3 regions of the Rhizobium sp. CFBP 13726 genome follow, and region 3 is predicted to be linked to each of the others. Evidence: predicted binding sites of a transcription regulator. Region 3 holds the regulator's gene; each other region holds the start of a gene.
The links. Region 3 encodes LexA, which represses DNA repair genes until DNA is damaged. Its sites were predicted from a motif close to TGTTCNNNNTGTGTTCNG; they were not measured.
Positions count from the first base shown of each region.

Region 1 (10,380 bases), on a different contig from region 3:
GGGCTCCGTCCAGACGATCATTCCGCTCGGTGAATCCGGAGCACTGCGTCTGACGACGGCGCTCTATTACACGCCATCGGGCAAGTCGATCCAGGGAACGGGCATTACGCCTGACATCAAGGTCGAGCAGCCGCTGCCGCCGGAACTCCAAGGCAAGGTCCGCGCCGAAGGCGAATCCAGCCTCAAGGGCCATATCCAGGGCGCGGCCGAGACCGATGAGGGTTCCGGTTCGGCTGCCTATGTGCCGCCGGAAACCAAGGACGACCTGCAGCTGAACTATGCCATGGACCTGCTGCATGGGACAAAGACAGACCCGTCCTTCCCGGCAAGCCCCGACAAGGCTGCGGCCGCCGTCAAGAACTAATCAGGCAAACCGGTCAGGCGGCTGTTTCATCACAGCCGCCTGACCGCATTCATTTCGGCAGCGCAGACGCGGGCATATCCCTTGGGCAGCGATCTCCATGCACCGCTCGGTCAAAACCGGCCGCCGAAGCGACGAACGGCGCGTCGCCTGTCGGCCGTTGCCGTTTTAGGAAGCATCGGCGTGATTGCCGTCGTCGGCTTGTCGATCTATGCGATGCGAAACGACCCTCAGCTTGAGCGCATCGCCTCGAGCGAGCCCCCCTCCTCCACGGCGATCGCCCCCAAGACACCTACCGATGATGCAGTTTCTCCCGAAAATGCCAACCCCAACGGCATGCCCCGGTCCAATCCGAATTCCGGCGCGACCATTGAGCAGAACCGGATGGCGGACGGCTCGGTCGTGACAAAATACACGCCGCGCGCAAGGGATGGAAACGGTCCCGTCCTCATCAATGCCCAGAGAATTGGCCAGGACCCGCGATTTGCGGCAGAGCCGAATACGTCTCTTCTGGAAGACACGGAATACGGCAAACTGCCGATCCTCGGCGAGGACGGCAGCCGGCCCATGGACCAGTATGCACGTCCCTGGTCCGGCGCCCGCGGCACAAGGATCGCGATCGTGGTCGGTGGCCTCGGCCTCAGCCAGACGGGCACCCAGCGCGCAATCCAGCAACTGCCATCAGGCGTGACGCTCGGCCTTGCCGCAAGCGGCAACAGTCTGCAGCGCTGGATGCAGGAAGCGCGCCGCGCGGGCCATGAAATCCTCATCCAGGTCCCGTTCGAGCCTTACGACTACCCGGCCAACGACCCCGGACCCGGCACGCTTCTCGTCAAGGATCCGGCGGCAAAGAACCTTGAGCGACTGCATGTGGCGATGGGCGAGATCACCAACTATACGGGGATCATGAACTACCAGGGCGGCCGCTATCTCTCCGACGTCAAGGCGCTTGAGCCTGTCCTGCGCGACATGGCCTCCCGCGGCCTGCTGTTCCTCGATGACGGCACCTCGGCCCAGTCGAAGACGGAGGTGCTGGCAAAGGCGATGCAACTGCCGCACGCCTTCGGTGACCTGACCCTGGACGGTCAGCTTCAATCCGACGCGATCCTCAAGAAACTTGACGAACTGGAGCGGATAGCCCAACGCAAGGGAACGGCAATCGGCATCGCCTCCGCCTTCGACGAGAGCATCGCGGCGATCCGCAAATGGGCCGACGAAGCCTCGCAACGCGGTGTTGAAATCGTCGGTGTATCGACGCTTGCCCGCGAGAGCGTGGCACCTTGAAGCAAGGGGAATGATATGGCCAAGGATCACAAGAAACCGGTGAAAGCGGACGATCTTCCCTATCGTCCCTGCGTCGGGGTCATGGTGCTCAACAGCGAGGGCCTCGTTTGGGCGGGACGCCGCATTGCTGCCGGCAACAGCGAATTCGACGGGTCTCCGCAACTGTGGCAGATGCCGCAGGGCGGGATCGACAAGGGCGAAGATCCCCTGCCCGCCGCCTATCGTGAACTGTACGAAGAAACGGGCATGCGTTCCGTCGCGCTGCTTGCCGAAGCCGGCGAGTGGATCAATTACGATCTTCCGGAACACCTGATCGGTATCGGACTGAAGGGAAAGTATCGCGGCCAGACGCAGCGCTGGTTTGCCTTCCGCTTTGACGGCGATGAAAGCGAGATCGCCATCAACCCGCCGCCGGGCGGCCATACGGCTGAATTCGATGCCTGGGAATGGAAGCCGATGCAGGATCTGCCCGGCCTGATCGTGCCGTTCAAGCGCGCGGTCTATGACAGGGTCGTCGCCGAATTTGCCCACCTCGCGCCGGCAGGCTGATTGCACGTCCGGTTAGCGCTGGTCGGATAAAGCAAAGCCCGGTGAAAGCATCTTCCACCGGGCTCGAGCGATAGAGTGTCGATGATTTGAGCTTTACTCAGCGGAGTCGGCTGATTCCGCGTTGAGCTGGCCGTATCTCTCTTCGCCGATCTTCGAGAGAAGTTCGAGCTGCGTTTCCAGGAAGTCGATATGACCTTCCTCATCCATCAGCAGCTGTTCGAAAAGCTTCATGGAGACATAGTCGCCGGCGGCGTGACAGATATCACGCGACGCCTTGTAGGCGGTGCGGGCATCGTATTCGCCAGCCAGATCGGCTTCGAGAACTTCCTTGACGTTCTGGCCGATGCGAAGCGGTGCCAGCGTCTGAAGGTTCGGATGACCCTCGAGAAAGATGATGCGGTCGATCAGGCGATCGGCATGCTGCATCTCTTCGATGGATTCGGCCCTCTCCTTCTTGGCAAGCTTGGTAAAACCCCAATCATGCAGGAGACGATAGTGCAGCCAGTATTGGTTCACAGCGCCAAGTTCGAGGAAGAGTGCCTCGTTAAGCCGCTCGATGACCTGTAAGTCGCCTTTCAATGTCCGCTCTCCTGTTTTCTTCGTGGAGTTGTTTCAAGCGCGACATATAGACGATCACGTCAGCTTCCGTCGAGTGCCGCTGGGCGTGATATTCCTCAGTGGTCTTGATGATCAGATCAACGACATTGGGAAAGCAACCGCAGCAGCGGCCGCGTTTTTCCATTGCATGGTAGACCTTGACGGGAACGATCAGCTGCCAACAGTCCTCAGTGAGGAGTTGGATGATCGTATCCTTGATCTCCCTTTCGGTGATGTAATTGCAACTGCAAACCAGCATTTTGGATCGACCTGGAGAACATTGACCTCGATACAGACTTTTTGCAAAAGAGGACAAGCGATGTCAAGAAAGAATCCAGCCCGGTAATTGACATATCATAACCCCCTTATCAACGATCCGTGATCGGAGGCAGTGATGCCTAACCGGCTGCTGTGTCGCTGCGATATCTCTGGAAAGGCTCGGATGTCACTCGATCGAAACAACGCGCCGCCACAGGTTCCGTCCGCGGCAGAAGCGGAATCGCTCCACACGCCCGGCAAAGATGCGAGTGTCCCTTTGACGTCGAAACCCATCTGACGGAGTCTGCGGGAGGCATTGCCGAGCAAGACCTGCTCTCCGCCACCGTAATCCGCACAGCCCGTGATATCCAGAGAGAGCCCGTTTCGCCCTTCTAGCGTCACCAGTGGCGTATATCGGTCGCACCAGTCGGAGAGCGCCATCAGAAGCGCCGCGTCGGCATCATCGTCTTCGTCCATCACGTCGAGCTCCGGAAAGATCGCTCGCGCTTCTGAAACGCCCTGTCCCAGCTTCAGGTTAAGGCGTTCGGCGGCGGCGTCGAGCGCTGTCAGGCACATCCTGTCGGCGTGGCGCCCGGCAAAGACGATCGGTGGATGATCATGATGGCGGGAAGACCGCCAGTCCATACCCCAGCGGCGGCGCGCGATTCTGTCGGTTGACAGACGCGGGAACACGAGTGTCAGAATACGCCTCTGTCGATGCGCCAGAGGGAATCGAAAACAGGCGGTCATGCGGGTTCCAATCCAGACCAGACGCGAGCATCAGGAGCAAGCTCGCCAACCGCTTTCCGTCTCCGAGATCGGCTTGCGCAGGGCAAAAGTCTCTCCCGCGCCCAGGCACCTTTGGCCATGGCGTTAACTCCATCGATAATGTTCGCTTTATGTTCTTATGGATTCCAGACACGTGGCAAAGAGTCAACAGCTCCCGATCAGGAATCTTTTCCTCTAAAAGCTATCGCAATGATTCTTTTCTCGAAATAGCTGCTTCAGGTATTATATGTGCCTGAGTTGGAAGGAGATCCCATGGCCCGCATTGACCAGACCGATGATTGGCAGGATCGCCATGCGCCGACGATCAGCACGTTCGAGTCGCTGGCATTAGAAGCCTACAGCCACCTTCCGGACGAATTCCGCAAACTCACGACGAACCTCACCATTGAGGTCGAGGAGTTTCCGGACGACGACGTTTTTGAAGACATGGCGCTCGAAACGCCGTTCGACCTCTTGGGCCTGTTCGAAGGACGTGGCATTTCCGAGCGGTTTACGGTGGAAACCGGCGAACTGCCGAATCGCATCCGGCTTTATCGCCGGCCAATCCTCGATTACTGGGCGGAGAACGAGGAAACGCTGGGCGATATCATCACCCACGTCCTCATTCACGAGATCGGCCATCACTTCGGCCTGAGTGACGACGACATGGAGCGCATCGAGGCGAGCGCCGAGGAAGCAAGCCAGCGCTGATCCAGCGCTGGCCGACACACCTCGGCCTAGCTTTTTACTGCTCGCCGAGCTTCATCTCGGGGCTGTATTCCTTGCCTTCTACGGTCTTCATCACGGCCTGGCCGCAATGCATCTCGCCCGTCTTGCCGTTGAAGGCGTAGCTTGGCGAACCGGATAATTCCCAGCCCTTGTTCAGCGCCGCCGTCACCCGGTGACAAAAGGCGGCATCGTCAGGACCGGTGATGAAACGATATACTTTCATGGCTTTCTCTTTCTGTTGGCGATGACCGCCGCGCTGGCGACGAGCTTTTCCGCATCTTCGAGATGCAGACGCTCGACCATGCGACCGTCGAGGTTGATGACGTTGAGCGTTTCGGCTCCCGGCTGGCGGAAGGCCTCGATGATGGCGCGCGCCTCTTCAAGCGCATCATCATCAGGACCGAAATGACGGTTGGCCGCGTCGATCTGCGCCGGATGGATCAGCATCTTGCCTGAAAATCCCATGGCGCGGCCCTGGGCGCACTCGGCTTCGAACGCGACTTCGTCCCTGAAATCGTTAAACACGCTGTCGATCACATCGACACCATAGGCCCTGCCCGCCAGCACGACCTGCATCAACCAGGGTATGAGATTGGCCCGCCCCGGTTGCGGCAAAACACCCGTTGCCTTGCGAAGATCGTTGAGCCCCACGACGAGGCATTTGATCCGTCCGCCCACGCTCGAGATTTCGGCGGCGTTGAGGACGCCGAGCGGCGTTTCGATCATCGCCCAGATAGAGACCCTCTCCGGCACGCCCGCCTGAGAAAGGCGCTCGGCGATCAACCGGACGTCGTCCGCATGCTCAACCTTGGGAATGACCACCGCATCCGGCAGAAGTTCGACGATGAGCTCGAGATCCGCAGGACCGAATTCGCTTGTGAGCGGATTGATCCGGATAGCCGTCTCGAGACCATCGGAATTCAGCTCGGCAAAGCTTCTGCGGAGGTTATCCCGCGCTTCCGCTTTCTGCGCGAATGCCACGGAATCCTCCAGATCGAAAATCACGCCGTCGCAGTCGAGCTGCGGGATTTTCGAAAGCGCACGGGTGTTGCTCGCGGGAACGCTCAGGAGCGAGCGCCGGATCAGAGCGGCCATCGCTTCGGGACCATGTAATCATTGGGAAAAGTCATAACGTGGTTGTGACAAGCTTTTTGGCCCTCGGCAAGACAGGAGGTCGTGAAACCACTTGTAAGCGGGGCCGGCCGGTCCCACATTTCAGACGTTGAAAGGTATGATCCATGCAAAACATTCGTGCATTTTTCGTCGTCGCCTCAGCTATTGCGGTGCTTGCCATGGCGGCGCTCTTTACAGCGTCTCTGACCGTCGCATTTGCCGGCATTCTCGTCCTTCTTTCAATTGGTAGGGCGATCTCGACCAGGTTGAACCCTGTACCCGTGCGAGCGAAATCGTTCGGACCAAAGCCGGCCAGCCGCGATATCCGTGTGTGGAACGACGGCCGCGGTACCATCATCGACCTCTAGCGTCATCATGTTCGCTCCGCCTGCGCGCTCTGGCGCAGCGGAGTACCGGTTGAAGGCATAATGCCCTTCAAATCGGCGGCAAATTGCTTTATTTGGCCTTCACGACAACTCCCTTGGAGGCAGATCATGGACAAGTTCACGCAACTCACAGGCGTCGCAGCGCCGCTTCCGGTCGTCAACATCGACACCGACATGATCATTCCCAAGGACTACCTGAAGACGATCAAGCGAACCGGTCTCGGCAAGGGACTGTTTGCAGAATCCCGCTACAATCAGGATGGGTCAGAAAACCCGGATTTCATCCTGAACAAGCCGGCCTATCGCAATTCCAAGATCCTGGTGGCTGGCGACAATTTCGGCTGCGGCTCGTCGCGTGAGCACGCGCCTTGGGCACTTCTCGATTTCGGCATCCGTTGCGTGATCTCGACCAGCTTTGCCGATATTTTCTACAATAACTGTTTCAAGAACGGCATCCTGCCGATCATCGTATCTCCGGAAGATCTCGAAAAGCTGCTCGACGATGCGGATCGCGGCTCCAATGCCGTCATTTCGATCGATCTCGAAGCGCAGAAGATCACCGGCCCGGATGGCGGCTCGCTCCATTTCGACATCGATCCCGGCCGCCGCCAGATCCTTCTCGAAGGTCTCGACGATATTGCATCGACGCTGAAGAGCGACACCGTGATCTCGAGTTTCGAGGACAAGAACAGCACGGAACGCCCCTGGCTCTGAGGGTCATCAGATGGTCACGCATATCTCCTCCGGATCACCCTTCGAAGCACGGATCGGCTATTCCCGCGCGGTTGTCGACCGCGACATGGTCTATGTCTCGGGCACGACGGGCTATGACTATGCCCTGATGACGATGCCTGACGATGTTGCCGACCAGACCCGCAACGCGCTCGCCACTATCGCAAAAGCGCTTGGCGAAGCCGGCAGCAGCCTGAAGGACGTGGTCCGCGTGCGCTATTATCTCGTCGACATGGCCGACTACGATGCCGTGGTCGAGGTCGTCGGATCGGTATTTGCCCAGATTCGGCCGGCAGCGACCATGATCGTCTGCGGCCTCACCACCCCTGAAATGAAAATCGAGATCGAAGTGACCGCACGCATCGGTGCCGGCGCTTCCTGAAACAGCTGCCCAACCGCCGCCTGAACAATCAAGGACATCTGCACAATGGCAAAACACCTTTTCCTGCTTCCCGGTGATGGCATCGGTCCAGAGGCCATGGGCGAAGTGCGCAAGATCATCGCCCATATGAACGACGCCATGAGTGCCGATTTCGTCACCGACGAAGGTCTGGTCGGCGGCTGCGCCTATGATGCGCATGGCGCCGCCATTTCCGACGCGGATATGGAAAAAGCGATGGCGGCCGATGCCGTCCTGTTCGGCGCCGTCGGCGGTCCGAAATGGGATAGTGTGCCCTATGAGGTGCGCCCGGAAGCCGGCCTGCTGCGCCTGCGCAAGGATATGGAGCTTTTCGCAAATCTGCGCCCGGCCATCTGCTATCCGGCGCTTGCCGCCGCCTCTTCGCTGAAACCCGAACTGGTGGACGGGCTCGACATCCTGATCATCCGCGAACTGACCGGCGGCGTCTATTTCGGTGAGCCGAAGGAAATCATCGATCTCGGCAACGGCCAGAAGCGCGGCATCGATACCCAGATCTACGACACCTACGAGATCGAACGCATCGCAGGCGTTGCCTTCGAACTGGCGCGCACCCGCAAGAATGCCGTGTGCTCGATGGAAAAGCGCAACGTGATGAAATCCGGCGTGCTGTGGAACCAGGTCGTCACCGAGATCCACAAGGCCAAGTATTCCGATGTGAAGCTGGACCACATGCTGGCCGATGCCGGCGGCATGCAGCTGGTTCGCGCGCCGAAACAGTTCGACGTCATCGTCACCGACAACCTGTTCGGCGACATGCTGTCCGACGTTGCGGCCATGCTGACGGGTTCGCTCGGCATGCTGCCGTCCGCTTCCCTCGGCGCACCCGATGGCAAGACCGGCAAGCGCAAGGCGCTGTACGAGCCGGTCCATGGTTCGGCACCGGATATTGCCGGCAAGGGCATTGCCAACCCGATCGCCATGATCGCGTCCTTTGCCATGTGTCTTCGCTATTCCTTCAACATGATCACCGAAGCCGACAACCTGGAAAAGGCGATCGCCAACGTTCTCGACCAGGGCATCCGCACCGGCGACATCATGGCCGACGGCTGCCGCCAGGTCGGCACCGGCGACATGGGCGACGCCATCCTCAAGGAATTTGCCGGCCTCTCGGCCTGAGGCATCCCGCGAGGGGACCACTTCCCTGAAACGAAAAAGGGCCCGGCGTTTCCGCCGGGCCCTTCTTTTTTGCTGACTGATCAGTCGTTGAGATCGATATTGCGCCGGTCCTTCACGAAGACCGCGCCGATGATGATCGTGAGAACGGCAAAGCCGACCGGGTACCAGAGGCCGGCATAGATATCCCCGGTCGAGGCAACGATCGCGAAGGAGGTGGCCGGCAGCAGCCCGCCGAACCAGCCGTTGCCGATGTGATACGGCAGCGACATGGCGGTATAGCGGATGCGTGTCGGGAAAAACTCCACCAGCGCCGCGGCGATCGGGCCGTAGACGATCGTCACATAGACGACCATGACCCAGAGAATGGCGATGACCGTCAAAGCCTGGGCATTGCCGAACACCGCGAAGAAGCCATCCACACGCACCTTGGCAGCATCGTTGGCGGCAGGGTAGCCGGCTGCCACGCTGGCCGGGCCGAGACGCTGGGCGAAGGTTTCGGTCTTGCCGTCCGGCAACGTCACATTGGCAACGGGAACGTCCGTGCCCGCCACGCTGACCGTGGTTGGCGCACCGGCGGCTGCTGGCACCAGCGTGTAGGTAAACGCCTGCTGCGACAGCGTGCGTCTCGCGACGTCGCAGGGCTGCGTGAAGGTCCTGATACCAACCGGGTCGAACAGGGATCCGCATGTCGCCGGATCCGCCGAAACCTGGATCTGGACGTTTTTGATCGCTGCCGCGTAGGTCGGATTGGCGGTATTGGTCAATGCGTGGAATAGCGGGAAGTACGTGACCGCTGCGAGCGCGCAGCCTGCCAGAATGACCCATTTGCGGCCCACGCGGTCAGACAGCGCACCGAAGACGAGGAAAAATGGTGTGCCGAGAAGAAGCGACCAGGCGATCAGTACGTTCGCCGTCAGAAGGTCGACTTTCAGGATGCTCTGCAGGAAGAACAGCGCGTAGAACTGGCCGGTATACCAGACGACGGCCTGGCCGACGACAAGACCGAACAGTGCGATCAGGACGATCTTGCCGTTCTTCCAGGTGCCGAAGGCTTCCGTCAGCGGTGCCTTCGAACGGGTGCCTTCTTCCTTCATCTTCTGGAAGACGGGGGACTCGTTCATCTGCAAGCGGATGTAGATGGAGACGGCAAGCAGCAGTGCCGATCCGAGGAACGGAATGCGCCAGCCGCCCAGCAGACCGAATATGACCGGATAGCTTGTGGCAAAGGCTTCTTCACCCATGTTGACGCGCAGCGTCACGATGACGGCGAGCGACAGCAACAGGCCAAGCGTCGCCGTCGTCTGAATCCAGGCCGTGTAAAATCCGCGGCGACCGGGCGGGGCGTGCTCCGCCACATAGACAGCAGCACCACCGTATTCGCCACCGAGCGCCAGGCCCTGCAACATGCGCAGCGCGATGAGAAGGATGGGCGCCGTTGCACCAATCTGCTCGTAGCTCGGCAGAAGACCGACAAAGAATGTCGATAGGCCCATGATCACGATCGTGACGAGGAAGGTATATTTGCGTCCGACAAGATCGCCGAGCCGTCCGAAGACCAGTGCGCCGAAGGGGCGGACGAGAAAGCCTGCAGCAAAGGCCAGCAGTGCAAAGATGGCCTGCGTGGCGGGCGGAAACGCCGAAAAGAACTGCCGGCCGATGATGACGGCAAGCGTTCCGTAGAGATAGAAATCATACCATTCGAAAATGGTACCCAGCGACGAGGCGAAGATGACCTTCTTTTCCTCGCGCGTCATGGGGCTAGCCTTCGTCCGGGCTGCCGTTGCGACGTGTGCCATTGTCGTCCTCCCAACAAGATGAACTCCGTGCCTTCCTGTCCGGCCATTCTCCTCCTCGGCCAGACAGGTTAGCGCAATCGTTGCAGAGTGACAGAATTTGGCACGCCGGATGAGACATGCTTTCGGCTTATGACTTTCGTCTAATGACGTAGCCCGGAGTGGTCAGGAGCGAAGCGCCTGGGCGGGCGACTGGCGATAGGTAAGAAGTGCCGGCACGGCCGAAAGGACCGCTGCAAAGCCCAGCAGAAAAAGTGCCAGACGTACGTCGTC
Region 1 is NZ_JACYUU010000006.1:144,297-154,676, forward strand. It holds gene IFT66_RS21490 (S41 family peptidase) at 1-364, shown strand, start outside; gene IFT66_RS21495 (divergent polysaccharide deacetylase family protein) at 446-1,645, shown strand; gene IFT66_RS21500 (RNA pyrophosphohydrolase) at 1,661-2,194, shown strand; gene bfr (bacterioferritin) at 2,288-2,773, opposite strand; gene IFT66_RS23620 ((2Fe-2S)-binding protein) at 2,739-3,050, opposite strand; gene IFT66_RS21510 (hypothetical protein) at 3,146-3,799, opposite strand; gene IFT66_RS21515 (metallopeptidase family protein) at 4,091-4,528, shown strand; gene IFT66_RS21520 (DUF1737 domain-containing protein) at 4,563-4,769, opposite strand; gene IFT66_RS21525 (HpcH/HpaI aldolase/citrate lyase family protein) at 4,766-5,641, opposite strand; gene IFT66_RS21530 (hypothetical protein) at 5,785-6,027, shown strand; gene leuD (3-isopropylmalate dehydratase small subunit) at 6,154-6,759, shown strand; gene IFT66_RS21540 (RidA family protein) at 6,770-7,159, shown strand; gene leuB (3-isopropylmalate dehydrogenase) at 7,205-8,314, shown strand; gene IFT66_RS21550 (MFS transporter) at 8,395-10,110, opposite strand; gene IFT66_RS21555 (FtsX-like permease family protein) at 10,273-10,380, opposite strand, start outside.
Region 1: IFT66_RS21515 (metallopeptidase family protein) is a predicted target of LexA. The motif match lies at 3,939-3,956, and genes of this name have one in related genera.

Region 2 (10,380 bases), on a different contig from region 3:
CTATGGGGACAAGATCATCCAGCCTGTCCTGCGTCAGCACGAAGCCGCCGGGATGCTGTCCCAAATGGCGCGGCGCTCCCATGAGTTGCGAGGCAAGGTCGAGCGCCAGACGCAGCCGGTAGTCGGACGCGTTCATGTTGTTTTCCCTGAGCTGCTTTTCGCCGATGCCATCCTTCGACCAGCCCCAGACGCCGGAGGTCAGTTGACCGATCAGGTCTTCGGGCAGGCCGAGCGCCTTGCCCACATCGCGCAGCGCACCCTTGGTTCGGTAGCGGGTGACGGTGGAGCAGAGGGCGGAGCGCGAGCGACCATAGGTCTCGTATATCCACTGGATGACCTCCTCGCGCCGGTTATGCTCGAAGTCGACGTCGATATCCGGCGGCTCGTTACGCTCCATCGAAACGAAGCGCTCGAACAGGAGGTCTCCTGTTTCCGGGTTGATGCTGGTGATCCCGAGGCAATAGCAGACGGCGGAGTTGGCAGCTGACCCTCTGCCCTGACAGAGGATGTTCCTGGAGCGGGCAAAGCGGACGATGGAAAAGACGGTGAGGAAGTACGGGGCGTAGTTCATCTTCCGGATGAGGTCGAGTTCGTGCAGGATCGCCTTGCGGACCTTGTCGGGAATGCCTTCCGGGTAGCGTGCCGCCGCACCTTCCCAGGCGAACTTGGCCAGCGACTGCTGGGCGTCGAGCCCTGGCACAATTGCCTCTTCAGGATACTGGTACTGCAGCTCGCTCATGTCGAAACGGCAACGCTCGACGATCTCGCGGCTTCTTGCGAGAGCTTCGGGATAGTCGACAAACAAGCGGTGCATCTCCTCCGGCGCCTTGAGGAAGCGGTCAGCATGCCGCTCCCGGTCAAAGCCGACGCTGTCGATGGTGGTGCGGTTGCGGATGCAGGTGACGATGTCCTGAAGCTGTCGGCGGCCGGGCTCGTGGAAGAGCACATCGTTGGTCACCACCGTCTTCACCTTGTGACGCTGCGCCATGTTCGACAGATCATGCAACCGCAGCCGGTCGTTCGGACGCCGCCGCAGGCAGAGCGAGACATAGGCGCGGTCACCAAAGACTGCGGCCACCTTGCGGAGCTGACCCGCATAGATATCGTCCGCCTCATCCGGAATGAGGATCGCGATGAGGCCCTCGCTATAGGCCTCGACATCAGCAAGGTCGAGAACGCACTTGGCCTTTCCGCCCCGGCTTTTGCCAAGCGTCAGCAGCCGGGTGAGCCTGGAATAGGCGAGCCGGTCCGTCGGGTAGACGAGCAGCGACATGCCATCCGTGAGGTCGAGATGGCAGCCGACCACCAGGCGCACCCCGGTTGTCTTAGCCGCCTCCCAGGCCCGGACAATGCCGGCAAGCGAGTTGCGGTCGACGACACCAAGGGCGTCGATGCCCAGTGCGGCGGCCGTGGCAAACAGTTCTTCCGCGGAGCTTGCACCGCGCAGGAACGAGAAATGCGTGGTCACCTGGAGTTCGGCATAGCGCATAGTTCAAGCCTCACCCGAAGATGCCGTGGAGGAACCATTTGTGTGACCCCGTGCCTGCATCGACGCCGTCGCCGGCGCGGAAGACCCACAGCCGATCGCCGTGCTCGTCCTCGACCACGAAGTAATCGCGCACCGCCTGCATTTCGCGCGGCCGGAGCCACCATTCGCCGAAGATGCGCTCGGGCCCATCGGCACGAACGATGCGGCGGCGCTTGCCGCGCCAAGTGACGACGACTGGCGGCTGGTCGGGCAGGACAGCCATGGTTTCGATTTCTTCGGGATAAGCCAGCAGCCGTGACGGCCGCGGCCACCTGGCTGCCCACTCGGCACCCGTCTCGACGGCCGTCGGTCCGATCCGCCGGAGAGATCGTTCCGGAACGTCGGAGGCCACCGGCGTGATGCGGTAAAGGCGCTGGCCCCGGTTGCCGAGAATATCGACAAGCGGCGTCACATCCACCACCGCCTCTTCTACCAGCGCGTTTGCGACCTGCTTTATTTCCAGCGGCTCGGCCATGACCGCCACCAGCACCATCCGCTCGATGCCGAAGCCCGGGTCGATCTTTTCGATACGGTCACAGAGAAGCTTTGTCAGGCGGGCAGGATCACGCACGGGCTTGGCAAGTCCTGCTCGAAGACACTGGCGTGTGTTGTCGACGCGATGGATGATCAGATCGGAGCGCCGGACGCCCAGCCCCCGCTCCTCCAGCTTTGCCGTCAGTTGCGCCACCAGCCGGCGGACGTATTTTGCAATCGTATCGGGCGCACCGATGGGCTCCTGGAAATTGCGCGCCACCTCGACCAGATCCGGCGTGCGCAACGGCTCGATGGGTTCTGCAAGACGGCCGAAGAGCTGATCGAGACGGCGTCCGACCTCTGGACCAAATCGCAGTGTCAACGGCGCACGCGGCAGTGCCGACAGCTCTCCTACCGTGTCGATACCCAGGATGCGCAATGCCTGGATCGTATCTGCCGCAAGCCGCAGACAGTGGATTGGAAGTCCGATCACGGCCTTGGTGACATCACCGCGCGGCACCACCGTCGTTTCGTTCGTCGTCAGTCGCGCCAGTGCATGCGCCGCACCCCAGGTATCGGCGACAGCGGCACGTGCCGTCAGGCCCTTGCCGCGGAGACCGTTGACAACGCCGGAGATCAGCAGCTCTTCACCACCCTGAAGGTGATCGGCACCTTCGGTATCCATGACGATGCCATCCGTTCCATCCACGGCAACGACGGGGCTGTATTGACGAAGCGCCCATAGCGCCAGGCGCTCGACGGCTGCGGCGTCGGCAACGGGATCGGCGTCCACCATATGAAGGTTGCCAATCATCGCCTGTGCCTTGCTGGCAGCCATGCCGACTTTGAGGCCCAGCTTGCGGGCAGCCGTATCGGCTGCCGATATCCAGCGTTTCGAGCCGCTGCGCGAGACCACGACCAGCGGCTGGTCAACCGACACGGCTTCCTCGCCATGCCGACGTATCCGATCCGTTGCTAGATAGGGGAAGTAAACAGACACGACCCTCGGCATCGCAGGCTCCTAACTCAAACTCGGCACATTGCCCCGCCTTTACCCGCATCAATTCCGCCAGCCACCTCGCCCGTCCCACGCCGGCGACAGGAAGCGGCTCGGACGGCAGGGTGCTGATCCTCCAGCGTGTTGTGGACGCCGTCGGCTGACCGTAGTCGGAGGCCTCCGTCTGCCGTCGCCAGCGCCGGACGACCAGGCCGAGCGTCCCCGTCTTCTCGGCAGCCAGTTGAAGACGCCGCGACGCGGTCATCGGCAGCCTCACCAGTTCCCCGACGACGGCCGCCAATCCCCCGAAGGACAGCCCCTCTTCCATCGAGGCAAGCACGTCCTCCTCCCTGTCCGCTTCGCAGTAGATGACGCGATCCGGGTGAAGCCCCGCCTGCGACAGCGCCGGCGCAAAGAGATCCGGCCGGGTCAGGCACCAAAGAACCTTTCCCTTGGCCCGGGCCGCAATACCTGCCGCAAACAGGGCGGCCGCGGCACCATCGATTGTACCCGCCCCGCCGCCTGCAATTTCATGCAAGGCGCCATAGGCAAGCCCCCCGCCCGGTAATCGCTCGTCGACGTCAGGCACCCCGAAGGGCAGCACAAGCGCCTTGCGCGACACGCTGCCTTCCAGATGCGCAATCCGGTCTCTCAGTTCCTCGACAAGCCTTGAGGCAGGGGCATGCGACATCGTTCACGGCCCTCCTCAAGGTTCGCGTTGCACAGGACTTCATGTCCCAAAGAATGTTGGTGTTCTGTTTCTGTTCCGCCGCGACAGAAGAGTCAAGCGGGGTCAGAACGGGATAGCTCTCGGCATTTTAGCGCCGGTGAAGATTCATCGTTCTGAATCAGCTTTGTAGGCGGCTTGAGAGGCTCGATGGAGTGCTTGAGATTTTTTGCATGTTCTTGATCTTAGCTGGGGCGACACGAAAACCGTGAGAACTTTCCGTTCTCAAATCGCCAATCTGCATATCAAGAATGTAACGGCGATGTGTGGCAGAGCCTAAGGGATGAACACTCGCGCTCAAACGGAACTATGGCCGTCTGCGGCCATCCGCCCACGAGCCGCCGCCCTTTGGCTCTTTCCCATTCCCGCAGACACCAAGGAGCACAACGCTACCATCTGCGCCATCGCCGAGGAACTCGACGTTGGATTTGCAGGCGTTCAATGTCAGACGTTTTGTATAGGAGACCAGTGAAGGCTTGCCGCATCAGGTGGCGTCTTCTCCACTGCGAGAGAATGCGGGAGGCGGGCAAGGTTGCCCGTCGCCCGCCGTGCCGCCGTCCTCAGTGGATCGCGGTGCTGACGATCCGGTAGGGGTGTTCAGCTTCATATTCGACCATGATCTGGACGGCCTGTTCGAGAACCTGTTCGGCTTCCTCGACGTGATCGCGTGCAAGCTGGTCGGCGTTGATGAAGATCGCTTCGGCCATGTTGCCGGAGATTGCGGCGAACTGGCGGTTTCCTTCGACGAGAGCTTCTCTGGCAGCGCCTTCAAGCGCGTGCGCCATGGTGATCAGCGCGTCTTCGCGCTCCTCGATCGTCAGGTCCCGGATTGTCTTTGTCATCTGCTGCATCGTGCCACCCACCTTAATAGTCGTTGTGACGATATCGGTCCCGATAGGGCCCCGTTCACAGCGAAATGGGCATGTTGGCGCCAGATTTCAAGGTTCAGGCCGGCGCGGGCTCGTCCTTGTGGACGGCATCGCGGGGCACGAACAGGCAAGCGGGCACGATCAGGACGGCAAACAGGAGCATGGTCAGGAAGGTCGCGTGCAGGCCGTCCTGCAGCGCAAGGCGAACCGCTTCGGCATCGCCACTCACGAGACCGGTTCCGTTCAGGAGAGCACGCAGCTGGTCGGTCGTGATCGCCTGTCCGCTGGTCGTATGGACCAGGCCCCAGCTCAGCACCGCCCCGAGAATCGCCGCGCCCAGCGTGCTGCCGAGGTTGCGGGAAAACACGTTCGACGCCGTGGCACTGCCGCGTTGCGAGGCCGCGACGCTTCCCTGGGTGAGGATCAGTGCGCCGATATTGAGAAGGCCCATGCCGAAGCCCATGACGAGCGAGCCGGCACCCGCAAGCACCGCCGAACTGGATGGCGTCAGCAGGGTCAGGAGGAAGGTTCCCACGGGGACGAACACGGCGCCCACCAGCATGATCGGCCGCAGCCCGAACCGGGTGAAGTTCCGCGAAGCGATCGTTGCGCCGCACGGCCATCCCAAGAGAAGCATGGTCAGTGCAAAGCCTGCCACCAGCGGCGACTGGTTGAGCACGGTCTGCACATACATGGGCAGGAAGGTGGTGAGCCCCATGATCGCCATGGAGGCGAAGAAGACAGAGATGTTGGCGGCCGCAATCGGTCGGTAGAGCCAGAGATCCGGCGCGACCATCGGTTCTTCGACGCGGCGCTCCTGCCAGATGAACAGCGCAAGCGACACGGCGAACAGGACGAAGGAGACGATCGCGGACGTCGACAATCCGGTCTCGGAGACCGTGAGGCCAATCATCAGCGCCGAGATGGAGACGGCAAACAGCACGGCGCCCAGGATATCGATCGAGACCGTCCGGGTGTGCTTTTCCTCGTGGTAGAACAGGATGAACGCTGCGGCAGCGGCAAGGCCGACCGGCACGTTGATCCAGAAGATCCAGGCCCAGGGCAGGTTATGGATGATGACGCTGCCGAGCAGCGGGCCAACCACGGCCGAGAGCGCCCAGACGCTGGCCAGATAGCCCTGAACCTTTCCACGCTGGCTGCCCGGAAAGAGATCGGCCACCACCGTCATGGCGACGGGCTGAATGGCGCCAGCGCCGATGCCCTGGAGCAGTCTGAAGGCAATCATGGACGGCATCGACCAGGCAAATCCGCAGAGGATGGAGGCGACCAGGAAGACGGCGATGCCAGCCAGCACGATCGGCTTTCGCCCGTAGATATCGGAAAGCTTGCCGAAGACGACGGTCAGCGCGGTCTGCGACAGGAGGAAAGCGGAAAACACCCAGCTGTAGAGATTGAGCTGCCCGAGCTGGGCTGCGATCTGCGGCATGGCGGTGGAGACGATGGTCGCTTCGATGGCGATCATCGCCATGCTTGCCATGATCGCGGCTACGACGAGCCCGCGATGTGAGACTTTTTCAGACATGAATGAATCCGAAGCCCTGACGGAGGGCGCGACAAGAGAGAAATTCGGCGGTCGCGGCAGGATATTGCGTCTGCAAAGCGTGCATCTGCAAGTTCTGGTGGCCGTCAGTGCGTCATCGACTTAGGAGCGCAAACTTGGTTGCGTCAAGCTATATTTGATTTAGATCAAGTTCCACAAGCGCTCCTCACCCCTTGGATATCCAGGCGGCCGCTGCAATTTTCATTTGCGCTGCGCCTGACCCGGCGTCATGGTGACCTGCTCAGTTATCTCATATGGATTCAATATCATGGCAGCGGATGTGATCGTTCTCGGCGCCGGCATCATCGGTGTTTCGACGGCTCTGCAATTGGCGCGACGGGGAAAATCGGTCGCCCTGGTGGACCGCAGGGAGCCCGGGATGGAAACCTCCTACGGCAATGCCGGCCTGATCCAGCGCGAGGGCGTTGTCCCCTACAGCTTTCCCCAGCAGTTCGCCCAGATCCTGCGCTATGCCAGGAACAACCGCATCGACGCGCATTTTCACTGGAGCGCGATGCCGTCGGTCTCCTCGTTTCTGGCAAAATACTGGTGGCATTCCAATGTGCCGAGGCATGAGCTGATCGCCCGCGCCTATGCGCCGCTGATCGAGCATTCGATCGCCACCCATGACGAACTGATCCGCGAGGCGGGCGCCGAGGATCTGATTGCCAAGAACGGCTGGCAGGAAGTGTTCCGCTCGCAGGCCAAGCTCGACGAGACGGTGCGCGAAGCCGACCGACTGAAGCGCGAATACGACCTTTCCTTCAAGGTTCTGACGCCTGCGGAACTTGCGGTTGCGGAACCCAATCTCTCCGACGATTTCATCGGCGCGCTGAAATGGGAAGACCCGTGGGCGGTCAAGGATCCGCTCGCGCTGACGCGTGCCTATGTGGCGCTGTTCGAAAAGCTTGGCGGTCGGGTGCTGACGGGTGACGCAAAGAGCCTTTCGAAGACCGCGACCGGCTGGCGCATCATTGCCGGCGAAGGCGTGGTCGAGGCGAAGGATGTCGTGGTCGCACTTGGTCCGTGGTCGGACACGGTGACCAAGCCGCTCGGCTACAATTTCCTCGTCGGCGTCAAGCGCGGCTACCACATGCATTATGCGCCAAAGGGCAATGCGAAACTCAACGGCTGGACGATGGATGCAGAGCGCGGCTATTTCCTGGCCCCGATGAACCAGGGGATCCGGCTGACGACCGGTGCCGAATTTGCGCGCCGCGATGCGCCGAAGACACCGGTTCAGCTTGCCCGCGCCGAAGCTGTGGCACGCGAGATCTTTCCGCTTGGTGAGCGGCTGGACAAGGAGCCCTGGATGGGTGCCCGCCCCTGCACGCCGGATATGATGCCTGTCATCGGCAAGGCGCCGCGTCACGACGGATTGTGGTTCGCCTTCGGCCATGCGCATCACGGCCTGACGCTCGGTCCGGTCACGGGTCAGGTCATCGCGGAAGCGATGATGGGCGAAAAGACCCGGATCGACATATCCGCTTACAGGCCGGAGCGGTTTAACGTCTGACCCTCTTCTTCATTTGGTCTAGCGGCAGGAGAAAGTCTGGGCTACCGGTGTTTTCATGGATACGATCGATACAGCCCGGACCTTTCTCGATGACAATCCCGATATCGAGGTTCTCGAAGCCTTCGTGATCGACGTCAACGGCGTGCCGCGGGGCAAGTGGATCCCGCGCGAACGAGCGCTCGACGTGCTTTCGAAGGGCATGGCGATGCCGCGCTCGGTCTACGCGCTCGACGTCTGGGGACGCGACGTCAATGCCGCGGGCCTTGCGGAGGGCACCGGTGATCCGGATGGCATCTGCTTTCCCATCGCCGACACACTGTCGCGCGTGACATGGCTGAAGCGGCCAACGGCGCAGGTTCTACTGGGCATGAACGAGCAGGACGGGACCGGATTTTACGGCGATCCGCGCCAGGTTCTGGCGAATGTTCTCAAAGGTTTCGAGCGGATCGGCCTGACGCCGGTCGTGGCGACGGAGCTGGAATTCTACCTGATCGACCCGATCCGGTCGGCGATCGACCCGGTGCGGCCACCGAATTCACGCGAGGGCCGCTGGCATACGGGCCAGACACAGGTGCTCTCGATTTCCGAGCTGCAGGATTTCGAGAATGTCTTCCACGGCATCGCCTCTGCAGCGAGGGCGCAAGGGATACCGGCCGATACGACACTGCGGGAAAACGGCCCGGGCCAGTATGAGATCAACCTCAACCACGTGCCAGACGCGCTGAAGGCTGCGGATTATGCGGTGCTCCTCAAGCGGATCGTCAAGGGCGTGGCGCGCGCCAACGATCTCGACGCGACGTTCATGGCAAAGCCCTATGGCACGCAGGCCGGAAGCGGCATGCATGTGCATTTCTCGCTGATCGATAGCGACGGCCGCAATGTCTATATGGGCGAGAACGGGCCGTCCGAGGCGCTGTTTCATTCGGTGGGCGGGCTTTTGGAAAACATGGGGGAAAGCATGGCGGTGTTTGCCCCGCATGCCAATTCCTACCGGCGCCTGCGCCCTTCCGAACATGCCCCGACCTATGCCTCCTGGGGCTTCGACAACCGCTCGGCCGCCGTGCGCGTCATCACCGCGTCGAAGCCGGCGACCCGCATCGAGCACCGCGTTGCAGGTTCCGACACCAATCCCTATCTTGTGCTGGCGATGATCCTCAGTGCAGCCCTTGCCGGCATCAAGGAAAAGCGCAATCCGGGCGGGGCGATTACCGGCGACGACCATGCGATCAGCCACGAACCGCTGCCGACCAACTGGGACTATGCGCTGCAGCAGTTTTCCCGCTCCACGTTCGCCTACGCGACGCTCGGGCCGAAATACCGGTCGCTCTACACGGCCTGCAAGCAGCAGGAGCTGTCGGAATTTTCTCTGCGGGTGACCGACGTCGAATACGACGCCTATATCAGGACGGTGTAAGATGGCTTTCAAACCCGCAGACAATCCCCGCCACGCCAATTCCTGGTATGCCGCCTCGGCCAATGACAAGCGTGTGCGCCCTGCCCTCGAGGGCGAGATCGAGGCCGATGTCTGCGTGATCGGCGCGGGCTTTTCCGGCATCTCGGCCGCTCTCGAACTGGCCGAGCGCGGCTATTCCGTCGTGGTGCTGGAGGCGGAGCGGATCGGCTTCGGCGCTTCGGGCCGCAATGGCGGGCAGATCGTCAACGGCTATAGCCGCGATCTGGAAACGATCGCCGGACGCTACGGGCGCGACAAGGCCGTGCAGCTTGGCGCGATGTCGCTCGAAGGCGGCGAGATCATCCGCGCCCGCGTAGCGCAATACGGGATCGACTGCGATCTCGTGCCCGGCGGTTTCTTCGCGGCCTTTACGGACAAGCAGGTGCGCGAGATGGAGGTGCACAAGGCCGTATGGGAACAGCACGGCCATGACGGGCTGGAGATGGTCTCGAAGGCTGACGTCGGACGCTATGTGAAAAGCGACCGCTATGCCGGCGGCATGATCGACCGAAAGGGTGGCCATATTCACCCGCTTAATCTCGTGCTCGGGGAAGCGGCAGCGGCCGAAAGCCTCGGCGCGCGGATTTTCGAGGGATCGCGGGTGGTCGGCATCGACCAGACGGCAAAGCCCGTGGTCAGAACCGACAAGGGCCGCGTCACCGCATCCTATGTGCTGGTGTGCGGCAACGCCTATCTATCGCCGCTGCTGCCGGAGATCCATGGCCGGATGATGCCGGTTTCGAGCCAGGTGATGGCGACGGAGCCGCTGGATGCGGGCCTGATCGAGCGCCTTCTGCCCGCAAATTACTGCGTCGAGGATGCCAATTACATTCTCGATTACTATCGCCGCACCGCCGACAACCGTCTGCTCTACGGTGGCGGCATCGGCTATGGCGGCAGCGACCCGAAGGACCTGACGGGCGTGATCCGCCCGAACATGCTCAAGACCTTCCCGCAGCTGAAGAATGTCAGGATCGACTACGCGTGGAGCGGCAATTTCGCACTGACGCTGACCCGCATTCCGCATGTGGGAAAGCTGTCCGACACCGTGTTCTTCTCGCACGGCGACAGCGGCCACGGCGTGACCACCACGCATCTGCTCGGCAAGATCCTTGGTGAGGCGGTTGCCGGCCATGCGGAGAGGTTCGATACCTGGGCATCGCTACCCAACCTGCCCTTCCCGGGCGGGCGGGCGTTCCGCGTGCCGCTCACCGCGCTTGGGGCCTGGTGGTACGGCATGCGGGACAAACTCGGG
Region 2 is NZ_JACYUU010000003.1:591,044-601,423, reverse strand. It holds gene IFT66_RS16825 (error-prone DNA polymerase) at 1-1,489, opposite strand, end outside; gene IFT66_RS16820 (Y-family DNA polymerase) at 1,500-3,014, opposite strand; gene IFT66_RS16815 (ImuA family protein) at 2,932-3,690, opposite strand; gene IFT66_RS16810 (hypothetical protein) at 4,287-4,577, opposite strand; gene IFT66_RS16805 (MDR family MFS transporter) at 4,672-6,138, opposite strand; gene IFT66_RS16800 (NAD(P)/FAD-dependent oxidoreductase) at 6,425-7,672, shown strand; gene IFT66_RS16795 (glutamine synthetase family protein) at 7,728-9,086, shown strand; gene IFT66_RS16790 (NAD(P)/FAD-dependent oxidoreductase) at 9,088-10,380, shown strand, end outside.
Region 2: IFT66_RS16815 (ImuA family protein) is a predicted target of LexA. The motif match lies at 3,751-3,768, and genes of this name have one in related genera.

Region 3 (10,380 bases):
GGCGATCATGAACGCATGATCGCGGCTTTCCATCTGACAGGGACCGGCAATCAGCGAGAGCTTTGCCGTGTTTGAGAAAACGACTTTCGAACTCCCCTCGCCCACGGACACTTCAGAATTGGCGGAGACTGTCATTTCACTATTCCTCGAAACCGAAAACCACACCTTGCCCCGGGGCTGCCGACACGATCACGCGGCCATCCCTGCGGATGAATGCGACGTCATTAGCAGCAAGGGTGATCTCTGTCACGGCGAGATCGGTGGTCTTGAAGATGATCCCGCGCGCAGCGAGGCGCGACGATAACAAGGGCTTCATCGAAGACCGGAACTCGTCGCTGAACGTGTCGTTGGATTGAATGCGGATGCTGGCATTGGCAGCTTCGATCCGCAGACCGTCTTTCCCTTGCTCGGGTTGCGTCTCGAACACGGTTTCGAGAAGCGGCAGAAACTCCAGCGGGTCATCTGCAGAAAAGACGATCTCTCGAAGGCCTGTAACGGCGTTTGCGTGCTCATCTAGACCACCGCGATCTGCCGGTAATGCGGCCATTCGCTGGCAGGAAAACAGCAAGATGTCATCGACCTCGGGGACTGCCGCGAACGCCAGACGGAATGAGACTTCGCTCTCCCCACCATCGGGCAACTGCATCGGGCGGGAGAACTGAAGCATCTCGCCCGCAGACATGTGCCCGTCCACAAAACGGCTATGATCGGCCGCTGCATCCTGCGTCCCGACGACCACCGCCGATAGACCTTCCCTTTTCCGCTGGCCGCGAAAGCGGATGTCGCGATCGGTGAACACGTTGCCTCGTTTTGCCGCAAGCGAGGCTTGCCGACGGTTCACAATGGCCAGTGGCTCGAGGTACGAGCCATCCGCGAAGAATATGCAGGCATTGGCTGTGCCGAAAGGGTGAACACCTTCAGGTGCCACAGTAAAGCCGAGAGCGGTCAACCTCCCCCGCGCTGACGCCAGATCTGCAACGGGCAGAACCAAATGATCGACTGACTTGTTACCCACTTACACCCCCAAAGTCTTATTCCGCAGAACATTGGCTATCGCGGGAAACTCGGCAAGTGCTGCGCACGAACTGAATACGTGATCGAACGCTGAAATGAGACTATTCTTGAGCAGAAATTTGGGGCTTGCGGAACACAGATAGAACATATAGCGTCCGTTCTGCATTTGTTTCCAATTCTGAGGGTCCCGTCCATGCTGACACGCAAGCAACAGGAGTTACTTCTGTTCATCCACGAGCGGATGAAAGAATCAGGCGTGCCGCCGTCGTTTGACGAAATGAAGGACGCTCTCGACCTTGCATCGAAGTCCGGCATCCATAGGCTGATCACCGCGCTCGAGGAGCGTGGCTTTATTCGCCGTCTGCCGAACAGAGCACGCGCGCTCGAAGTGATCAAGCTGCCTGACGCCTATGTGGCGAACCTTCATCCGCGACGGGGATTTTCTCCCAGTGTCATCGAGGGAAGCCTCGGCAAAACGCAACCGGTCGTCGCTCAGAAGCCGGCGCCGGTCATGGCGGACAATCCGTTCTCGACAAACATTCCGGTCATGGGTCGAATCGCTGCCGGCGTGCCGATCTCCGCGATCCAGAACAACACCCATGACATCGCCGTTCCGATCGAGATGCTGGGTTCCGGCGATCATTACGCGCTCGAAGTGAAGGGCGATTCGATGATCGATGCCGGCATCCTCGATGGCGATACCGTCATCATCAAGAATACCAGCACCGCAAGTCCAGGCGATATCATCGTTGCCCTTGTCGATGAGGAAGAAGCGACCCTGAAGCGGTTTCGCCGCAAGGGTGCCTCGATCGCACTGGAAGCTGCAAACCCGGCTTACGAGACCCGCATCTTCCCGCCCGACCGGGTGAAGGTCCAGGGCAAGCTTGTCGGCCTTATTCGCCGCTATCATTAAGAACGCTGTCATCCCGGAGATGCGCAGCAACAGCCTCCGGGATGCCAAAGTCGAGTTGTCGCGTTCGCCAGTCATAGAACCGGTGGACGGTCCACGGACGGCTTGAGGTCTGTGCGCTGTCTCGCATCGCCGCCGTAATCTTGATGTCTGGCGCTGTCGCGTTCGGAATAATGGTGATTTCCAGTGCGCCAGTCCGGCGCAACGTCCGCCCGCTGAGAAGCAAGGCGCCGGAGCGGCAAGTATCGAAGCGTGCGCCGGGCGAGACGATGATCCGACCGAAATCGCAGGCAAGACCGGTGTATCGGTTGTCTTCGATAGTGACGATCCGGATGTCCTGAGCAGTCTGCGCCGCGCACAGGATTTTCGGCAGACAGGCGAATCGTCCGGGCTTCAATGCTTGAAGAAAACCCCTGACATATTCGATTTCCCGGCGCGTCAAATCCGGTCGCGAATGTGGTCCAGATGGTCTGTCATCGCTTTTCGCAAGGCTGGCACCTCGCGCTGGTTCCGAAGAGGCAAGAACCGGCAAGGCGAGCGGTTGTTCTCCGGTCTCAAGCACCAGCGCTCGCCGCCATTGATCGTAGATAAATCCCGGCGGTCGGGTTCGATTGAGGGTGATCTTGTCATCCTGGATCACGCCGACCGATGCGCCGTCTTCGGATATGACGATATCAGGCCTCGGCGCCGAGCCTGAGCGGACCGCAAAGAGCAAAGCCACCGCCATGAACAGCGCGCCTGTCAACCTCAGCGGCGTGCGCAGCAGCGTCAGAAGCAGAAAGCCTGCCGTCGCCAGAGGCAGGAAAAGCGGGTTCTGCCGGCCGATGGCAATATCGCCGCCCCATGCGGCGACGATCTCGGCAATGCGAATGACGATCCGCAGCCCCTCGCCCATGATGAACAGAAAGGGAGCATCCAGCCCGAACGGCATCAGCAACATGCCAACAAGCCCTGCCGGCATCACCACGAAGGAAATGATCGGCATGGCCGCGAGATTGGCCGCGAGGCCGTAGGTGGTCAGATGGTGGAAATGCTCGATCGAATAGATCGACGTCGACGTACTGCCGATCAGCGACGTCACCACGATCCCGGCAATGAAATGGAACGTCGCCGCGACACCCGTTATCCAATGGTTGCTACCTTTTGTCTCCTCCTTTCCTTTCGCGAAATATCGCGTCCAGAGGGCGAACCCTGCCACCAGTGCCGCGGTTGCCGCAAACGACATCTGGAAACTCGGACCCAAAATCTCCGACGGCGAGATGGCGAGGATGATGATTGCCGAAAGGGCGACGTTGCGAAGGCTGATGGAGGGTCGATCGACGAGCACGGCGACCAGCATCACCGCCATCATGATATAGGCCCGCTCGGCGGAAACCCCGAACCCGGAAATCAGGTAATAGGCGGTCGCCATGACAAGCGCACCGAACGCGGCAAACTTCTTGATCGGATAGGCCTGCGCAAAGCCTGGAAACAGCGACAGGACGGAGCGGACGCCGACGAAGAAGATACCGGCTGCCAGCGCCATGTTCAGGCCTGAGATCGCGACGATATGGGCCAGCCCGGACAGACGAAGCGCCTCGGTCGTCTCACGGGAAATTGCACGGCGCTCGTCGGTCACGATTGCGGCAGCAAAAGCGCCCGCATCCCCCTTGACCGTATCGCGGATGCGACTGCCGATTGCGCTGCGAAGCGCAAAAAGCCCTCGCTGCATGTCCGACCATAACCCGGGTTGGTCATCGATCGCCGGTTGTACGCTAGGCGCGCCGTAAAAGAAGCCAACGGCCCCGATTTGATCGAAGTAGGAGGAGAAGGCGAAATCGTTCAATCCGGGAAGCGCCGGGCCAGAGGGTGGCGACAGACGGGCACGGCCGGAAACGCGCTCTCCGATGTCTGCAGGTTCGTGTTGGCTTCTGGCAAGAACCGAGACGCGCTGTGGCGGTCGTGAAAGCGAGGGCTCAGATGTCTGCTCGATCCTGAGGATATAGCGCCAGCGGCGCTGTGCATCGGCTTCGCGTCGTTCGACAATCCCGCTGATGGTCGTCGTGACGGGCGAATCGAGCACGACCGTCGAACACCGCCAGGTTTCGAGCGCCGCCAGTGCAGAACCGGAGAGAAGCAGGCAGATTACAAGGTTGGCACGAGACAGTGGATGCGCGCGATACCGTGTCAGCCCTGCGGTCACCATCGAGATCGCAAGCATGGTTGCGAGAATGAATGGCGATGGCGTCCAAGGAAGTGCGAACCAGAACGCAGCGCCGGCGCCCAGCAAGACAGGCAGGAAGAGGAACCCATGACCGTGGGAAACCTCCTCGCTCAACGACGTGCTCAGCCATTTGGAAACGGGCCGGTCTCTGACCACATATCCTAGGAAAACATCCTCGGAATGATGGTCGTTTCGACCATCATTCCGGACTTCCGCGGGCATTGTCTGCGATGCCGATTCGGGCGTCCAGAGTGCGATTGCGTGGGGTGTCGAAGCAAGCATCATCGGCTTGCTGCTGGCTGCCTCAAAAATCGCTCCGCCATTCGCCATGATGGTTTATCCCGCCGGCTCCGCTGCAGAGACGGTGATTGATAAACGCAACCTGCGCGTTTATATTCTCCTCGTCAACACATTCGCCAAGCTGCGGTTTTCCTTCACGTTACGGCCTCTTACACCATGAGGTTGGGCATCTTTTAAACGTGGCCTGCCTAAATTATTTTCGCGCTGCACAAAATGTCGCAGGAGCGCTTGGCATCACCTTTAGGATCATATAGCTAACTTGCGACGCTTAACTCTTATGGCGCTTTCTGGGCGCCATGCCGCCAACAGGTTGGAGGATCAGAATGACGGAACAAAGCGCAAATCTCGTACTTGGTGATAAGACAGTCGACCTCTCGGTGCGATCGGGCACCATTGGGCCGGATGTTATCGATATCGCAGCCCTGTACAAGCAAACCGGTGCCTTCACCTACGACCCCGGCTTCACGTCGACTGCATCCTGTGAATCCAAGATCACCTATATCGACGGCGACAAGGGTGTTCTCCTGCACCGCGGCTACCCGATCGAGCAGCTTGCTGAACAGGGTGACTTTCTGGAAACCTGCTATCTGCTTCTCTATGGAGAACTGCCGACGGCTGCCCAGAAGAAGGACTTCGATCATCGCGTAACCATGCACACCATGGTCCACGAGCAGATGAGCCGCTTCTTCACCGGCTTCCGCCGCGATGCGCATCCTATGGCCGTCATGTGCGGTTGCGTGGGCGCTCTCTCGGCCTTCTATCACGATTCCACCGACATCACCGATCCGCACCAGCGGATGGTTGCGTCGCTGCGCATGATCGCCAAGATGCCGACGCTCGCCGCCATGGCCTACAAGTACCATATCGGCCAGCCCTTCGTGTATCCGCAGAACGACCTGGATTACGCCTCCAACTTCCTGCGCATGTGCTTTGCTGTGCCGTGCGAAGAATACAAGGTCAACCCGGTCCTGTCGCGCGCCATGGATCGCATCTTCATCTTGCACGCGGATCACGAACAGAACGCGTCGACCTCGACGGTTCGCCTCGCAGGTTCCTCGGGTGCAAACCCGTTCGCCTGTATCGCTGCCGGCATTGCCTGCCTCTGGGGCCCCGCTCACGGCGGCGCCAACGAAGCAGCGCTCAACATGCTGACCGAGATCGGGACCGTCGACAAGATCCCGGAATACATCGCCCGTGCCAAGGACAAGAACGATCCGTTCCGTCTGATGGGCTTTGGTCACCGCGTCTACAAGAACTACGATCCGCGCGCCAAGATCATGCAGAAGACCACGCATGAAGTGCTGGCGGAACTCGGTCACAAGGACGATCCGCTTCTGCAGGTCGCCATGGAACTCGAGAAGATTGCTCTGACGGACCCCTACTTCATCGAAAAGAAGCTGTACCCGAACATCGACTTCTATTCGGGCATCACCTTGAAGGCGATGGGCTTCCCCACGACGATGTTCACCGTTCTGTTCGCGCTTGCGCGTACCGTCGGCTGGATCGCCCAGTGGGCCGAAATGATCGAAGATCCGCAGCAGCGTATCGGTCGTCCGCGCCAGCTCTATACCGGCGAAGCGCAGCGTGACTACACGCCCGTTTCGAAGCGCTAGGCGCTGAATTAGGCTTTGCGAAAAGAAAAACCCGTTCAGCGATGAACGGGTTTTTTGTTGTCTAACAGTTCGAGTACCGCACCTGCTGCGGCCTCTCCAGGCGGAACAGGGACGTCCAGTCTCTGCCAGGCAAGTGCGAACCCGTCGAGCATCGCACGGCGCTCCGGCGTGTCGGCGGACAGACGTTCCGCCCAGCGGCTGAGGCTTCCGGGTCGCACGACCTCGTTGACATACTCGGGAACGACCGGGTAGTCGGCGATCAGGTTCGGAAGCGCGCCGGTCCAGATCTTGATGCGGCCGGCCAGAAGCTTGATCAGCCAGTCCGTCTTGTAAGCCGAGACAACGGGAACCGTCGCAAGCCCCAGTTCCAGGATAACCGTCCCTGAAGCCGCCAGCGCCACGTCCGCCTCTGCGAAGGCAGCCCATTTTCCGGCTGTATCCGTGGTAATCTCGACATGAACCGGCAGATCTGCGGCCATCTCACGCACCAGTTCTTCCCGGCGCGGTACCGTCGGAAGCAGGAACCGGGTCTCACCATTGCGATCCGAAAACTCGCGCGCAGCCTCGCCGAACACGGGTAGGAGTGCCTTGATTTCGGCTGACCGGGAGCCCGGAAGCAAGAGGATCGTCTTCTTGTCGGCGGAGGTCTTGACCGGCCTCTCGGCGCGCGCAGCACGGACCCTCAGGAGATCCGCATCATTGGTCAGCCGGTGACCGACGAACACTGTCTGCGGACCCTGCAGCCGTCGCATCGCTTCCGGCTCGAAGGGAAGCACGGCAAGAACGAGGTCGACATAGGAGAGCATCGCCTTGGCACGATATTCCTTCCAAGCCCAGACACTCGGGCAGACATAATCAACGATCGGCAGATCCGGCAGGGCCGCCCTCACCTTTCTTGCCACTCGGTGGGTAAAGTCAGGGCTATCGACGATGACAAGCACATCGGGCTTTGCGGCGACGATCGCAGCCGCCGTCTGGTTGATGCGACGGATCAGGTTGGGAAGACGCGCGAGCACCTGGGTGATGCCCATGATCGATAGTTCGGAGAAATCGAACAGCGACAGAAGGCCTTGGGCCGACAGTGCATCACCGCCCACCCCGATCAGTTCGACGGGACCGCGGTAGGACGCCTTCAGTGCTGCGATGAGGTCCGCCCCTAAGAGATCGCCCGACACTTCGCCGGCGATGACGGCAACCTTCAAACCTTGGTTCATCACAATCCTCTCGACGGAAGGGCCTGATCGATTCCGCAGACGAAAATGCCGTGGGCGTCAGCAGCTTTGATTAGCTTTGCTTCTTCCAGCACCAGCGCCCTGCCCGCTTCCACGGCGATCCCCGCCAGCCCGGCCGCGACGGCATGTTCGACGGTGGATGGTCCGATGGTGGGAAGGTCCGCGCGCATATCCTGGTGGAGCTTGCAGAGCTTGACGAGCACGCCCTTGCGACGCGTGGAAATACGTCCCTCGGCGCGCAGTTCGGCAACGCGCTGCATCATCCGGTCAGTTCCCTCGACACCTTCGAGTGCCACAACGCGGCCGCCGACGCTGACAGCGCCCTGGCCGATATCGAGATTGCCGAGCGCACTCGCAGCCTCGACACCGCGTTCGATATCGCGCAGATCGTCACCGCCTGGAGACACTTGGCCAAGCGGACCGACCTTCGCCAGCAGGCCCGGCGCGATGTCGTGGGCACCCAGAACTTCGCAACCCATGGCCTCGATCAACTTGATCACCATCTGCAGCACTGCGTCATCGCCGGCTGATAGCAGTGTGCGCACGACGGAGGGCAATTTGATCAGGGTCTTGAAGGTTGGATGAATGTCGCGCCATTCAGGGCGCCTTGCGACGCCGCCCGACATCACGACGCGACAGATGCCTCTTTCGCGAAAACTCTTCTCGATCCCTGAGAGATCGCCGACGCCCAGCGACACATGGTCGAACCCGTCAAAGCGATGATCCGCCTCATCCTTCAGCTGGATGATGAACGGATCTTCGCCTGCAACACGTGCGGCATCCGCCAGGTAGGCTGGCAAAAAGCCTTTACCGGCGATAATCGCCAGCCGGCCCTCTCGCGCTTGGCCAGGGGCGCCGGCCGCGACCATCAGCCCTTCCTGCGGAAAGGCGATGAGATCGCGCGGTCACTATCGGCTGTGATGAAATCGATGATTTCCATGGCCTCCGGGCAATCGGCAAACTCGTCGCGGATCGCTGCGGCATTGGCGCGAACATTTGCCTCGCCTTCGAAGATCTTCTTGAATGCGCGACGAACGATATGGATCGTTGCGCGATCAATGCCGGCGCGGGTCATGCCGACGACGTTCAGGCCACCCAGAAGACCGGGATTGCCGTTCAGCATGCCAAACGGAATGACGTCGTAGTTGACGGCGGAAAGCCCACCGATGAAGGCTTGCCGACCAATGCGGGTAAACTGGTGAACGGCGCAGCCACCGCCCAGGATCGCACGATCGGCGACCTGCACGTGACCAGCCAGCATCACGTTGTTGGACATGATGATATGGCTGCCGAGCTGGCAATCATGCGCGACGTGCGAATTTGCAAGGAAGAGGCAATTGTCACCAACGACCGTCTTGCCACCACCGCCCGTCGTCCCGGTGTTCATCGTCACGCCTTCGCGCATCGTGCAGTTATCGCCAATGGTCAGGCTCGAATCCTCACCGGCTTCGTGAAGGCTCTGCGACACACCACCGATGACCGCCATCGGGAAGATCCGACATCCCTTGCCGATCTCGGTATTGCCACTGACGACCGCATGCGAAATGAGCTCGACATTGTCCTTCAGCACCACGCGCGGGCCGACATGGGAGAACGGTCCAACGACGACGTTCTCGCCAATCACGGCGCCATCCTCGACCACGGCCGAAGGGTGGATGCGCGCGCTGGCCGAGATCATGCTCATTCGCTTTCCTTGCGCATCATGGCGCCGATATCGGCTTCCGCAACCAGCTGACCATCGACCTTGGCGTCACAATGGAACTTCCAGATGTTGCCACGCTGCTTCTGCTTCACGACATGAAATTCCACGCGGTCACCCGGCACGACCGGCTTGCGGAAACGCGCGTTGTCGATCGTCATGAAGTAGACGAGATTGCCGGCCCCACCCTGCTTGCGCGCACAGATCGCGCCGGCAGTCTGTGCCATACCCTCGACGAGAAGAACGCCCGGCATAATCGGCTGCTCGGGAAAATGACCGGTGAAATGCGGCTCGTTTGCCGTCACGTTCTTGATGCCAACAGCCGAGCTGTCGCCATCGATCTCGATGATCTTGTCGACCAGGAGAAACGGGTAGCGATGCGGCAGAAGGCGCATGATTTCCTGAATGTCGGCCGCGCCGAGCTCCGGCTTGGTCTCATCCGTCATTTTTCTTATCTCCTCGGCGTTTCGCCCGGTCATCGGAACGCGACATGATCTCCGCCATGTCTCTCAAAAAGTCTTTTATCGGCCGCGCCGGAATTCCGCCATAGGTCTGCCCGGCCGGGATATCGGCGACCACGCCGCTCATCGCTGCGATCTGCACGCCATCACCGATCGAGATGTGACCGTTAACGCCGCTCGCACCACCGATCATTACGCCATTGCCGATACGGGTCGATCCGGCAATGCCGACGCCCGACACGATACCGCAATGGCGACCGATGCGGACGTTATGGCCGACCTGAACCTGATTGTCGATCTTGGTGCCCTCGCCGATCACAGTGTCATCCATCGTGCCGCGGTCGATCGTCGTATTGGCGCCAATCTCGACGTGATCCTGGATGATGACACGACCGACCTGCACGATCTTGAGCATGCCTTTCGGGCCGGGCGCATAGCCGAAGCCGTCCTGACCGATCCGGGCGCCATTGTGGATGATGACGTTGTTGCCGATCAATGCCGACAGCACGCTGGCGCCCGAGGCGATCGTGCAGTCGCGGCCGATCTTCACGTCAGCACCGATCACGGCGCCAGCAGCAATCCGTGTGCCGCTGCCGATTTCGACACGCGCACCGATCACCGCCATGGGCTCGATCTCGACACCAGGCTCGAGCCTCGCCGTCGGATCGACAAAGGCCGCCGGAGAAATGCCGGACTGCGATGTTACCGGAGATGGACGAAGCGCGATGGGATGCAGAAGCGCGCCGGCCTCTGCGAAAGCCGTATGCGGCTTCTTCGTCGCAAGCACCGGAATGTGATCTGGAATGATGGATTTCAGGCCCGGATCGCAAAGGATTGCCGACGCTTCGCAGGTCTCGAGATCGGCGCGGCTTTTCCTGGAGAGGATGTAGCAGATATCGCCTTTGCGCGCACGCGCAACGGGCGAGACAGACCGCACCAGTTCGTCAC
Region 3 is NZ_JACYUU010000001.1:879,181-889,560, reverse strand. It holds gene kdsA (3-deoxy-8-phosphooctulonate synthase) at 1-135, opposite strand, end outside; gene IFT66_RS04380 (VOC family protein) at 140-1,015, opposite strand; gene lexA (transcriptional repressor LexA) at 1,208-1,927, shown strand; gene IFT66_RS04370 (ComEC/Rec2 family competence protein) at 1,908-4,457, opposite strand; gene gltA (citrate synthase) at 4,751-6,040, shown strand; gene lpxB (lipid-A-disaccharide synthase) at 6,076-7,254, opposite strand; gene IFT66_RS04355 (LpxI family protein) at 7,254-8,141, opposite strand; gene lpxA (acyl-ACP--UDP-N-acetylglucosamine O-acyltransferase) at 8,141-8,956, opposite strand; gene fabZ (3-hydroxyacyl-ACP dehydratase FabZ) at 8,953-9,417, opposite strand; gene lpxD (UDP-3-O-(3-hydroxymyristoyl)glucosamine N-acyltransferase) at 9,407-10,380, opposite strand, start outside.